DNA from 3 places in the Paenibacillus sp. YYML68 genome. Region 1 is predicted to be linked to each of the others. Evidence: predicted binding sites of a transcription regulator. Region 1 holds the regulator's gene; each other region holds the start of a gene.

What was found. The regulator LexA, encoded in region 1, represses DNA repair genes until DNA is damaged. The targets are predictions, from matches to a motif close to CGAACATATGTTCG.
Region 2: recA (recombinase RecA) is a predicted target of LexA. The motif match lies at 3,428-3,441, and genes of this name have one in related genera.
Region 3: addB (helicase-exonuclease AddAB subunit AddB) is a predicted target of LexA. The motif match lies at 2,636-2,649, and genes of this name have one in related genera.

What each region holds. Positions count from the first base shown of each region.
Region 1 covers NZ_BQYI01000001.1:2,535,515-2,540,161, reverse strand. Annotated here, with positions in the region: gene PAE68_RS11670 (HAD family hydrolase) at 1-175, opposite strand, end outside; gene PAE68_RS11665 (hypothetical protein) at 201-701, opposite strand; gene PAE68_RS11660 (DUF896 domain-containing protein) at 730-924, opposite strand; gene PAE68_RS11655 (LysM peptidoglycan-binding domain-containing protein) at 1,054-1,410, opposite strand; gene lexA (transcriptional repressor LexA) at 1,559-2,179, shown strand; gene PAE68_RS11645 (TetR/AcrR family transcriptional regulator) at 2,440-3,048, shown strand; gene PAE68_RS11640 (MBL fold metallo-hydrolase) at 3,155-3,913, shown strand; gene glnA (type I glutamate--ammonia ligase) at 4,010-4,647, opposite strand, start outside.
Region 2 covers NZ_BQYI01000001.1:2,885,743-2,890,389, forward strand. Annotated here, with positions in the region: gene rny (ribonuclease Y) at 1-1,258, opposite strand, end outside; gene PAE68_RS13035 (RecX family transcriptional regulator) at 1,505-2,221, opposite strand; gene recA (recombinase RecA) at 2,298-3,341, opposite strand; gene PAE68_RS13045 (competence/damage-inducible protein A) at 3,525-4,647, opposite strand, start outside.
Region 3 covers NZ_BQYI01000001.1:3,321,344-3,325,990, forward strand. Annotated here, with positions in the region: gene addB (helicase-exonuclease AddAB subunit AddB) at 1-2,521, opposite strand, end outside; gene PAE68_RS15140 (MarR family winged helix-turn-helix transcriptional regulator) at 2,727-3,197, opposite strand; gene PAE68_RS15145 (MDR family MFS transporter) at 3,387-4,647, shown strand, end outside.

The sequences.
Region 1 (4,647 bases):
CGTAAGACTCATACAGCGCCCGAGCTTCACGCCGAACCAGCTCCCCCAATTGAGCCGCATCCAGCTCATAATGCTTAGCTGCCTCTGCACATGTAGCTTCGAACGCCTCCTGCACACTACGATCATCCCACAAGAGCGTATCATCGAGATCAAACAGCACAGCTTTAATCGTCATCGGTTTACTCCTCTTTCTCCCCTAATTAGGATTGCTTATTTACTGCTACTTGATTTTTTTCAGCAAATTCGATAAGCTTTGCGTTCATTGCTTCCATTGGCATTTGATGGAACAGCTTCGAGAATACCCAGCGTCCGTTCTTCCCCTTGAACCGGATCACGACTGCGTCCTTGCCGATCGTAATGTCCTCAATCTGTTCTGCGTCATAGTAGCGATCTCCGCCGAATCGACGCGAGCTGATGGAATGCTTCGATATTTTGAGAAGCGGTCTGCGCACCCAGTAAATAAGGAGAGCAAGCAATATGTAGCTCGCGCTCGTTACCCAATACATCGAGCTCTGATCAGGCTGTTCTCGAAATACCATAAAGCTGAAAACGCCGATTGCAACTAGCACAAAGGGCATCACCCAGCTACGCCCCTTGAACGTATCTGTTCCGTCTGAAGATCTTACAGAAGGCGTGACACCTTTCTTCTTTCTTACATCCTTCGCATTTTTACGTACCATTCGTTCCCACTTACGCGACATGATTGATTCCCCTTATGTGTCCAATGTATTAACCCTTGTCCTCTTCGTCGACAAGCTTGATATTCTCGAGCTGATTTCTCAAGTTTGATTTGAACGAATCAATGTACTTTCTTCGCAGCTCGTCTCTTTCCTCAAGCTCGGCCGGGGTTAATCCTTCAGACTTAAACTTGCGGGCCAATTCATTGATACGCTTGACTGTTGCGTCGTGATCTGACTCGTGCATGCTATTCCTCCCAATCGCGTCTAGTTCGTGCTGAGTCCCAAACCGCGAAATATACGGGTTTTGACCGGGAATTATATCAATAATACTTTGACACTAGATCATACGATTGTCAAGCGATGTGCACGAGTATTAGTCGGGAAGAATTAGCTTCTGTCCAGCCTTGATGGATGAATCCTTAAGTCCGTTCAGCTTCTTCAGCTTATAGATATATTCCTTAATACCGAATTGACCGGTTGAATAGTCAGAAGCAATCCCCCACAGCGTGTCACCATATTCCACGATAATCGTTCGGTGTTCGATCGGCTTCGTATCAGCCGCATACACGTCTGTCTGACCGAAGCTGGCCGATACGAGCAGAATAATCAGAACGATCCCAAGCAACGTTGCTCCCGCCGCCGCCATTCGCTTCACTTGCTTGCGCTTGTTCCACTTCGAAGCTTCGATCTTCTTACCTTGCGCGATGCTGCCTGTATATGTATGTATCATTATTTACCACTCCCCCAAACAAATGTTCTGATAAAAACATATCACGAACCTATGTTCGTGTCAATATTTTGCCAGAACTCATGTTTGTACGAACGGCTATTCTGTGTTATACTTTAAACAATATAATTCCTATAATTGGAGTGATTCGATGAGCAAGATTTCCTCCCGTCAGCAAGCCATATTGAACTTCATTAAGAATGAAGTTAAAGATAAAGGCTATCCACCCTCCGTTCGTGAAATCGGCGAAGCCGTCGGATTAGCCTCCAGCTCCACCGTGCACGGGCACCTCGAGCGGCTGGAGAAGAAGGGTCTCATTCGCAGAGATCCTACGAAGCCTAGAGCCATTGAAATTACAGACGGCGAAGCAACAGACGGCGCCTTCTCCGTATCTGTATCACGCGTTCCCCTCATTGGGCGGGTTACGGCCGGTGTGCCGATTACTGCAACCGAGAACATTGAAGACTATTTCCCATTGCCTAGCCACTACGTCGGCGATCACAACGTGTTCATGCTGAGCGTCATCGGCGAAAGTATGATCGAGGCCGGCATTCACAATGGGGATTACGTCATCGTACGTCAGCAGCAGACGGCAACTAACGGCGAGATCGTCGTTGCGATGACCGAGGATGATGAGGCGACCGTCAAGACGTTCTATAAGGAGAAGGATCATATTCGTCTTCAGCCAGAGAATCCGACGATGGAACCGATTCGTCTAACGAACGTCACCATTCTTGGCAAAGTTATCGGCGTGTTCCGTAACATCCACTGATCAATCTGACCGCATTAACGCACAAGCAATTCCATAAGCAAGTAAAGACGAATAAGCCCTGATCTTACAGCGATCATCTGATCTGCCGTATGAATCAGGGCTTATTTAGTGCTTGCTGAACAAGATTATATACAGCCTTCACCCCCCGGGTTGGTACACGTAGCCATTGCAGGCTGAGATGCGTAGGATTTATTTCTTGACATTGATGTATAATTTCAATATAGTACTGACTAGTTGGTATGTTATGGGAGGGCATAAACATGAAGCATATAGACACAAGTATTCCGCTTAAAAAAGACAAGCTTCTTGAGGCTGCACTTTCACTTATGCTCGCGAAAGGCTATCATGGAACAACGGTCGATGAGATCTGCGTCCAAGCAGGTGTGACCAAGGGTAGCTTTTTTCATTACTTCAAGTCCAAGGAAGATGTTGGCAAAGCCGCTATTGAACAATTTGAGAGGCTTCAACTCCATTTCATTGCCGAAGCTGGATTGAATGGAATCCATGACCCGCTAGAAAAGCTGCACGCATTTTTAGATTTTTTCTCCGAGATGGCGAGCAATCCCGACTCCCCTAGTAGCTGTCTGGTAGCGGTGATGACGCAAGAATTGGCCGAAACGAGCGAAGTTTTTCGCGCGTTATGCGAAGAGAAACTGCTTAATAATACGAAACTGTTGAAGTCAATCTTCGACGAACTCTCACTGACTACACCAGCCTTGAAGCTAGATGGCCAACAGCTTGCGGATTATTTTTTCTCAACCTACCAAGGCTCACTGATCCTAGCGAAAGCGAGAAATGACAGAGAGGTAATCAAATGTAATATAGAGTATTTCAGACAATATATTTCTTGCTTGCTGAATAACCATTGATCGATGAACCCGGTTCCATACACAACGCGCATCATATGCGTGTTTTGCTTTAGATATACACATACCAACTGGTTGGACTTAAATTGAAATGAAAGGGTGTTCGACGGTGAATTTTATTAATGGCCTGACGTCACGGCACGATAGAGCTAGAATCGTTAGGATTCCGATCCTTCCTCTCCATATGGTGAATGCTTATTTAGTTATAGGGCTGGATGGATGCATCCTCATCGATGCAGGGCTGCCGGGATCAGAACACAAAATTGGGCAAGCATTGTTCCGAGAAAATCGATCTTGGAAAGACATCAAGCTGATTATAATAACTCATGCGCATGTCGATCATGCGGGCAGCGCCGCGAAGATTCGAGAACTGTCAGGAGCACCGATATTGGCTCACCAAGCGGACGCGAAGCATTATAGCCGGGAGTCTCCCATGACCTTCTGCCCGACGGGCTGGTTCGGCCGGTTATTTATCAAGACGCCATTAATGTTTGAACCTTACATTGGATTCGAACCGAATATTCTGCTTGGAGAACAAACGCATATCAATCTTGACTGTTACGGGGTCGATGGTGTGGTGAAGCATACGCCTGGCCATACGGCCGGATCGATATCGATCGAACTGGCCTCCCGCCAGGCCTTTGTCGGGGATCTCGTCGCTTCCGGCATATTATTGGGCGGGATCATTAAAACTCATAGAGCCATACGACCTCCTTTCGAGGACGATCCTCACAGAGTTGCGCACGAATTAACACGCATACTCGAAACTGGAGCACAAACATTTTATTTGGGGCACGGTCATCAGTTACAGGCGCAAGAGGTGAAGCGCCACGTTCTAAATCTGCTGCGTTTACCTGAGAAAAATTAGAAGGAAGGGTTCAATCAGCAAGCCCTATTTATCAAGATAGACCCTGAAGCGCTGCTTCAGGGTCTATCTATACATGCTAGCTACTCATGAAATCTCTTAGTACAGCGTCAAATATTGCTCGCGCTCCCAAGTGTGAACCTGTGTGCGGTAAATGTCCCACTCGATTTCCTTCAGCTCAACGAAATGCGCAAGCGCATGATCGCCCAGCGTATCGCAGATGACATCGTCGCGAAGCATCTCATCGATCGCCTGCTTCAGGTTGAGCGGCAAGCTAGGAATACCTTGCTCCTCACGCTCGTCCTCTGTCATCACATAGATGTTACGGTCTGTTGGAGCAGGCAGCTGCATCTTGTTCTTGATGCCGTCCAGACCCGCCTTCAGCATAACAGCCAACGCCAGATACGGGTTCGCCGCAGGGTCCGGATTGCGAACCTCAACGCGCGTGGACAAGCCGCGGGAAGCCGGAATACGGATCATCGGGCTGCGGTTGCTCGCCGACCATGCGACGTAGCACGGTGCCTCATAGCCAGGCACCAGACGCTTGTAGGAGTTCACCGTCGGGTTCGTTATCGCTGCGAACGCACGGGCATGCTTCAGAATACCGGCCATGTAATGACGAGCTGTCGTGCTCAGACCAAGCTTGTCGCTCTCGTCGTAGAACGCATTCTCATTGCCGCGGAACAGCGACTGATGGCAGTGCATACCGGAGCCGTTCACACCGAATAACGGCTTCG
Region 2 (4,647 bases), 350 kb from region 1:
CATCTGCTGCACCAACGAGCATTGCAATGACCGACGTCGCTTCACAATCGCCGTGGTGAGAGGCGATACTGTTGATGACGACCGGATGCTCCTTGTACTTCTTGGCGATCTCCACACCGATCTCTACGTGCGAGCCTTCCACCTCGTGATCAAGCGCTTTGCCGATATCATGAAGCAAGCCGGCACGCTTCGCCAATGTCACGTCTTCGCCTAACTCTCCTGCCATCAGGCCGGATAAGTAAGCAACCTCCATGGAATGCTTCAGCACGTTCTGACCGTAGCTTGTGCGGAACTTCAGGCGACCCAGAATCTTGATCAAGTCCGGGTGCAAGCCATGTACGCCCGTCTCGAACGTAGCCTGCTCACCGTATTCGCGGATACGCTCGTCCACTTCCTTACGAGACTTCTCCACCATCTCTTCGATGCGAGCCGGGTGAATACGTCCGTCAGCGACAAGCTTCTCCAGCGACGTGCGGGCAATCTCGCGGCGAATCGGGTCGAAGCCCGACAGGATGACCGCTTCAGGAGTATCGTCGATGATCAGATCAATACCGGTCAACGTTTCCAGTGCACGGATATTGCGTCCCTCTCTACCGATGATACGTCCCTTCATTTCTTCATTCGGAAGTGATACGACGGATACCGTCGTCTCCGCGACATGGTCTGCCGCGCAGCGCTGAATAGCAAGCGTAATAATATCTCTTGCCTTCTTGTCGCCATCTTCCTTCGCCTGCTGCTCGATCTCCTTGATCAGCTGGGCTGTTTCGTGGCGAACCTCCTGCTCGACGCTAGTCAGGATGATCTGCTTCGCTTCATCCATCGTCAACGCAGAAATTCGCTCCAGCTCGCTCACCTGATCGCGGTAAATCTGATCGATCTGAGCCTGCGTTTCATCGATTCGTTTCTCCTTGTTGGCGACCTGCTCTTCTTTTTTCTCAAGAGATTCTAATTTTTTATCCAGCGATTCCTCTTTTTGCAACAATCGTCTCTCTTGTCGTTGAGTTTCATTCCGACGTTCACGAATGTCTTTTTCAGCTTCGGTTCTGAGCTTATGAATTTCGTCCTTCGCTTCAAGAACCGCTTCCTTCTTCAGTGCGTCTGCTTCCTTGCGAGCATTGTCCATAATCTGCTCAGCGGCATGTTCAGCACTAGAAATTTTCGCTTCTGCAAGAGACTTGCGGATAATATAACCGATCCAGAAGCATAGTGCACCAACAACGAGAACGATTAAAATCCAGATGACTGGGTTGTTCAACATCCAGTTCACCTCCTCGTTGTTTCTCCAAGGGGTAGCTTGGGATAATCAGGCTGTTTAATCCATTCTACATGCGTTAGTAAAAGTAAAAATTGGCGATTTTACTTTGCGAATCGTTAGCGGGCATGTCAGCAAATGCTGCCAACGATTGGCGTGTATAATGAATATACATCATTATTTTATAGTTTGTGTAGAAAGCTTGTCAAGGTGTTGACAGCTGGGCGCACAATTTGCACCGTTTGAACCGCTTCAATCGTCATGCATCACATCGTCGACATCCATAGACTCAACCCACTCCCCGCTTGACTTCCCCCATTGCTCTGCCAATCGATCCATCACCTTCAACGCCACATTCATCGAATACCCTCTTCGCATGAGGAAGCCTGTCGCCTTCCGTCGCGCCTTCACCGAGTCCTCCTGCCACTCGTTGGCGTATCGTCTGCTGACGAGCTTGTACGCTCCTTCGACCTCGGTCTGCTCGTCAACCTGCTCAAGCGCAGCCTCAATATGCTCCTTCGGCACACCCTTCTGCTTCAGCTCCTGCTTGATCCAATGTCGGCCCTTCCGCTGCGACTCGGATCGTTGCTTCGCCAGCTGCTCCGCGAACAGCGCATCGTTCAAGTACCCCTCGCTTCGCAGTCGGTCCAAGCAATGGTCAATGATGGATGACTCGAACTCCTTCTCCATCAGTCTAGCCCGAAGCTCATGCTCGGAGCGCAGCCTGCTGGATAAGAGCCTTACCGCGCTTAAATACGCCTTGTGACGCTCCTCATCGACCAGCAGCCGCTCCAGCTCCTCTGACTCGACGACAGCGCCCTTCAACAGCCTGTAACGAATCATTAAATCTTCATGCACCGAGAATGCATAGACGCCGTCTAAGTGGATGTTGTACCGATGCCTCGTACGTGGCTGTCGCTCGATCAACGTAATGGTGCCGCCTGACGTCCGCTTCTCTCCCTCATCCATCGTTGTCACACCTTTCGCATGCTGGCATATAAGAAAAAAGACACCCTTCACGAATGAACAGGTGCCTTGCATTCATCTATTCCAGCAATGCCAGCTCTTCTTCCGGTTCATCGTCGGTATTGGCCCCGACGACAGCAATCAGATTGCTGTTCTCGCGAATCTTCTTCTCGATCGCATCCGCGATGTGAACATTTTCCTTCAGAAACTGCTTCGCATTCTCGCGACCTTGACCAAGTCGATCGTTATTGTAGGAGTACCAGGCTCCGCTCTTCTGAATGATGTCCATCTCCGTCGCGATATCGACGAGGCTGCCTTCACGGGAGATGCCTTCACCGTACATAATATCGATCTCTGCCTGCTTGAACGGAGGAGCAACCTTGTTCTTGACGACCTTGATTTTCGTACGGTTACCGACCATATCATTACCTTGCTTGATTGTCTCTACACGGCGAACATCAAGACGAATGGAGGAGTAGAACTTCAGTGCGCGCCCGCCTGGCGTCGTCTCTGGATTACCGAACATGACGCCGACCTTCTCGCGAAGCTGGTTGATGAAGATCGCAATCGTCTTCGACTTGTTGATCGCACCGGACAGCTTCCGAAGTGCCTGGGACATCAGACGCGCCTGCAAGCCGACGTGGGAATCGCCCATCTCGCCTTCAATCTCGGCCTTCGGCACGAGCGCGGCAACCGAGTCGATGACGATAATATCTACCGCCCCGCTGCGCACGAGCGCCTCGGCAATCTCGAGCGCCTGCTCACCCGTATCCGGCTGAGACAGCAGCAGCTCGTCGATGTTGATGCCGAGCTTGCTAGCATACAACGGATCGAGCGCATGCTCGGCATCGATGAACGCAGCGGTGCCACCGGCACGCTGTACCTCAGCGATCGCATGGAGCGCGACCGTCGTCTTACCGGACGATTCCGGTCCGTATACTTCGATAATTCTTCCGCGCGGGTATCCGCCGATGCCTAGTGCAATATCGAGCGCGAGCGAGCCGCTCTGAATCGTTTCAACCTGCATATGGGTAGACTCACCCAGCTTCATAATCGAACCTTTACCAAATTGCTTCTCAATTTGACGAAGAGCATTTTCCAGTGCCGCACGACGATCCGTCAAAACACTCACTTCCCTTTTATATAATGTCATATCATCTATTATGCTATCATCATAACGGTTTTGTTCGATTTTGCCAACCACTTTTTCGAACATACATTCGCATTTGACTCCAAAGAAAAACCGTAACGATGATAGACATGTTACGGTGCTTCCGTAAATCTATTATACTTCATTTCTATCCGCTCAGCAACTAGATTTTAGCCGCTTCCACAGCTCGTACAGCGCCCGCTTCGACGCCCGCAGCTTCACAGTCGGCCGGTTGCCGCCCAGCTCCAGCCGGACGACCTCAGTCGTACCGCCGCGCTCAGCAACACCGACGTAGATGAGTCCGACCGGCTTGCCCTCGAGCTCCGAAGGACCGGCTACGCCTGTAATTCCGATGCCATAGTCGGTACCGCACAGCCGAAGCACGCGCTCGGCCAGCTCGGCAGCGACAGCCTCACTGACCGCTCCGGGTGCCTCAGGACCTTCAAACAGCTCTGTCGGAACTCCGAGCACCGTCTTCTTCACATCGTTCGTGTAGCAGATAACACCACCTGAGAACGCCTCAGAGGAGCCTGAGACGGCCGTCAGCAGATCGCTCAGCTGCCCACCTGTGCAGCTCTCTGCAACGGCAAGCCGCTTCCCGCAAGCGGTAAGCTTCTTAACCACCTGCTCCTCCAGCGTGACATCCTCTTCCGCATAGATAAACTCACCCAACCTGCTGCGGATCTCACCGAGTAGCGGTTCTAGCTTACCGTCTGCCTCGGTTGCCGTAGCTGCACGAGTCGTCAGTCGAATGGCGACCTCGCCCTCCTTCGCATACGGCGCGATCGTCGGATCGTCCTGCTGCTGAATGAGATCAAGCAGTCGATGCTCGAGCGTAGACTCGCCAATTCCGGCGAACTTCAGCATCACGGAATGAAGCGGTGCTATTCCAGGGTATTTAGATTCCAGCCACGGCTTGACCTGATTGTCGAACATCGGCTTCATCTCACGCGGAGGTCCCGGCAGCACCACATAGTGCGTCCCATCCACCGTAACCGCGTTGCCCACCGCAAGTCCCGTCTCATTAGGCAGCGGATCGCTGCCCTCGAGCATGAGCGCTTGTCGTGCATTGCTCTGGACCATCTCAATGCCGCGACGAGCGAAGAAGGCCGTCATCGTATCCATTGACGGCTGATGCACGACAAGCTGCCGGCCGAGCACCTCGGCCAGCACATCCTTCGTCAGATCATCCTGCGTCGGTCCAAGACCTCCAGTGCACACGATCAGCTCAGCACGACCCTTGGCGACCGCCAGTGCTTCCTTCATCCGCCCGACGTTA
Region 3 (4,647 bases), 790 kb from region 1:
TGTCTGGTGCTTCGAGTGTATATAGCCGCCGTTCCTTCAAGCGCAGCCCGTGCGAGACGAACTGCGAGAACGGACAGCTGACGAACCGCTCCATCCGCGACACACTCGCCGCTATGGAATCTCCATACAGCTCACGGCTCGTCGATTCGGTTAGTGCTGTCACGCTATTCGTATATTGCAGGGAGAGCAGCAGCCGTCTCAGCTTAGGCTCATACTCAGGCTGCGAGACGAACCAGTTGTACACTGACCACCACATGTCGTGAATCGGCACTCCGCGCACCCACTGCTTAAGCTGAACGAAGAGCAGGGACATCGCCTTGCCCGGCTCGGCTACGAATTCTAGCTGCTCTGCTGCCGCCGCATCCACACTCGGCTCGCTAAGCAGCAGCCGCTCCTGCACATCCGGGAACAATCGCTTCACATGGCGGACAACCTCGGAGGGCAGCAGTGACTTCCCCTCTTCATCGGCGAGCGGATAGCTGATCCACAGCGCCTCGCTCGGTGTGCTAAGCGCATGATAGATCAGGAACGGCTCGTCCAGCAGTCTTCGGCGGCTATCCTCAGCCAGCTGCAGCCCCGCTTCGGCAAGCCGCATCCGCTCGGCCTCCGTCAGCACGCCGCTCTCCACAATCTTGGAGGGCATAACTCCCTCATTAGCGCCCAGCACGAATAGATGCTTCACCTGCGCTGACCTCGTCCGATCCATACTGCCGATCAGCACCTGATCGAGCGTCGGAGGCACGAGGCCGAGCTTGATGCTCTCCATCCCCGCGTCAATGAGCTTCGAGAATTGATCGAGCGGCAGCTCCTCATCCCCGAGCAGCTCGACCAGCTGATCGAACATATCGATCACACGGTCCCATACTTGCGAATGCTCCCTCGCCTTCTCCGGCTTGCCAGACCGCAGAGCGGCTTGTCCCCAGCTCTCCAGCTGCTCCGGTATTTGTAGAGCAACGAGCAGATCATAGACCGCCTCGACCCGATCGCGTACCCGTTTACGCTCGCGAAGCCGGTCCTGCAGCTCCCCGAGCGGTCCTGTGACCAATCGTCTATACCGGTTGATCTGCTCGAGCCACCTGGCGTTCGCTTCAGAGCCCGCACCATCGCTCTCGAGCGATGCGTCATACGTATAAGTCCAATCTGCACCCATACGCCACCTGGAGCCTTGTATGCCGAAGGCGAGCACATAATTTTCCAGCTGATCGAACGCATATCGGCCGACAGGCGCCTCCAGCTGACTGCTGCCAGCTCGCGGCTGGAAGAAGCCTGTCTTGACACAGCGGAATACGGCGTCATACCTCCAGTGGAGCCTAGCCACCTCGAGCGCCGACCGAATGAACTCGACAAGCGGATGATGCAGCACGGACCTTTTCTGGTCAAAAAACAACGGGATTCCGTAATCGGCAAACGTTCCCGCAATCAAATCGCCATACACCTCGATACTTCGGACCGAAACGGCAATATCACGCCAGCGAAGACCATCCTCGCGCACGAGACGGATGATATCTCGAGCCATTCCCTCCACCTCGGCGCGCCGATTAACGGCCGCTGTAAGCTTCACAGCTGCAGTCTCCGTCTCCTCGGCCTTCAATCTATAGGCTGGCCTCCTGCGGCTCCACAGGTGCGTCTCCAGATGCGCCAGCATCGGATTGTGATGATGCCTTGCAGCAGGCTCTGAGGCAAGCACAACAGGCTCGTCCACCTGCACCCCGGCAGCGTGTAGTCGCTTCGTCACCTGCTGCATCGTGCGAGCTGTTGGATGGAACAGCTCCAGCTCCGGCAGCTCCTCACGAGCAGCGTAAGGCCGGTTCAGACATAGCGTGAGCGTCACCTGCTCCGCATGGAGCGCAAGCTGCTCCAGCACATCCACCTCCTGCGGCGTGAAGCCGTGGAAGCCGTCTACCCAGCACATCGCCCCCTGTATGTAAGGGGAAGCCTTGATTTGCTGAGCAAGAAGGGTCAAGTAATCTTCTCCATCCAGATAGGCGCGTGAGAGCTCCGCCTCGAATTGCTCATAGATCAGTCGTAGATCGTCCAGCTTCGGCGCGAACGAGCCGAATGCTCCAGCAAGACCCGCTTCAAGCTTGCCTTCCATGCCAGCGAAGTGCGAAGGCGTGACGTTGTACCGCTTGAATTCCGTCAGCAGCTCATTCAGCTGCTCGAGGAAGCCGTGCTGCTCCGCCGCGCCGTGCATTCGCTGCAGCCGGTCGCGGTTGCGGTGAATGATGCGATGCAGCAGCAGCTTTTTGCCCGTATCGTCTATAGGAAGTCTCGCCGTACCGCCAACCTCCTGCATCACACGCCAGGCGAGCCGTCGGAAGCTGAGCACCTGCGCACGCAGCGTGCCCCCGAGCTCCGGCACGGAGATCAGTGCATATTCGGCCTGAAACGTCGCCTGCTCCGGCACGAGCCATATGAGCGGCGCCCCTTGAGGCGCGGCGATGAGCCGCTGCTTGATTTCGTCGAGACACCAAGTCGTTTTCCCCGCTCCCGCACGTCCGAGGACGAATTGAAATGCCATTGCAGTCCCTCCTTCTCCCCATCGAACGCTGTCCTTAACTCTACTATTCTAGCAGACTTTGTCCGATTCTGGTTCATTGTGACTTTGGTATATTGTATCATAACTCCCATAATAAGAACAAACGTTCTCTACTTGTAAACTTCGTGACAAAATAAAGACGGCCCCATCTCAGATAGGACCGTCTCGTATGAACGGCTGTGTGCAGCTACAGGTCAGACTGCCTTGATTGCTTCGCTTGCTTGAAATAACCGTAAGCCTCGTTCAACAGGTGCACAAGCTGCTGGCTCTGGGCTTCACCCAAATGCTCGACCAGCCCGGCGAACATCGATCGGATCTCCACTCTCGCCTGCTCGGCCATGTGTGACCCTTTATCCGTCAGCGTAATCTCGGCATAACGCCGGTCCGTTCGATTAACGGTACGCTCCACCAGACCTTCCTTGATTAAGGCATTGACCATCTGTGTTACGGTGGGAGAAGTAACCTCCAGCACCTTGCTAAGCTCCGATACCGTCGTCATCTGCTGCTCATTATGGTCTGTTCGATCCTTCACAGCCAGAAGTACTCGCAGCTCACTCGCCTTAATGCCCCATTTCGTCGTCTTCCGCCAGTCTGCCTTGGCAAGCTTCGAGAATGTGCTTATTAATTCCGTAATATGCTGCTGAGAGGGTTGATTCATGCTCATTCATCACCGCCGATTCTGGTTACGCTAATGCCATCTATCATAAATAATGTAGGCTGAAGCGTCAATCCATTGTACAGCCCCCAATAAATACGACTTGATAATTGCTGCAGCAGCCCTTATATTGAATTACATAGGTTGCCTAACTATTTATTTGCACACTTGATAAAGAAAGAAGGATTTATAATGGAACATTTATCAGATAAGCGCAAAGCGACCATCATGCTCGCCTTAATGGCGTCCATGTTTTTCGCTGCTATTAACCAGACGATCGTCAGCACAGCCATGCCGCGAATCATTGCCATGCTTGGAGGCATGGAATATTATTCATGGGTCATTATGATCTATATGCTGACCTCCACCGTATCCACGATCTTGGTCGGCAAGCTGTCGGATCTGTACGGTCGTAAGCCATTCCTGCTCGGCGGTATCGTCGTATTCATGATTGGTGCCTTCCTGACCGGATTGTCGACCAGCATCACCCAGATGATTGCCTTTCGCGGTATTCAAGGACTCGGGGGCGGCGTGCTCATGGCGGTCACAACGATGGCGGTAGGCGACTTGTATGCGCCGCGGGAGAGAGCGAAGTGGACGGGACTAATGATGGGCATATTCGGGTTGTCGAGCGTCATCGGTCCGACACTTGGCGGCTTCATGATCGATCACATGGATTGGAAATGGCTGTTCTGGATCTTCCTTCCACTCGGGATCGTCGCCTTCACCATGATTATGCGCATGTTCCCCAAGGTTCCAAAGGTGGAGAACGTTACGATCGACTATTGGGGCTCGCTGTTTCTATCCCTCAGCATTATCTCGTTGCTGCTCGGATTTACTTGGGCGGGCACGAAGTACGACTGGGGCTCCTTCGAGATTATAGGCCTGTTCTCGCTTGGTGTTGTATTCGCGGCTATCCTCGTGCTGATCGAGCGCAAGGCCCTTAATCCGGTGCTTCCTCTATCCTTGTTCAAAAACGGCATCGTCAACATTTCGAATATGGTCGGTTTTCTCATTAATGCGGGGATGATGGGCGCGATGGTCTACTTACCGTTCTTCGTACAAGGCGTCGAAGGACTGTCGCCGACGCAGTCGGGCTTTGTGAACATGCCGATGATGATTATGATGATTGTGCTGAGCAGTCTCGTCGGACGCTGGATGACGAAGACCGGCACCTACAAGCGATACGCTGTAGCCGGTGTCTTCTCGATGATCGTGGGCATGACGATGATGATGTTCATGGACAGTGTGACGATGGCGGTCGCCAGCATGTGCGTATTCGGCGTAGGTCTCGGCCTGTGCATGCCCGTGTTCACCCTTACTGTACAGAACGCAGTGCCTGCCGACCAGCTAGGCGTAGCGACAGCATCGGCAACGTTGTTCCGCAATCTCGGAGGTACGATTGGCATCGCCGTGCTCGGCTCTGTGATGAACTCGGCTATTACGTCGAATC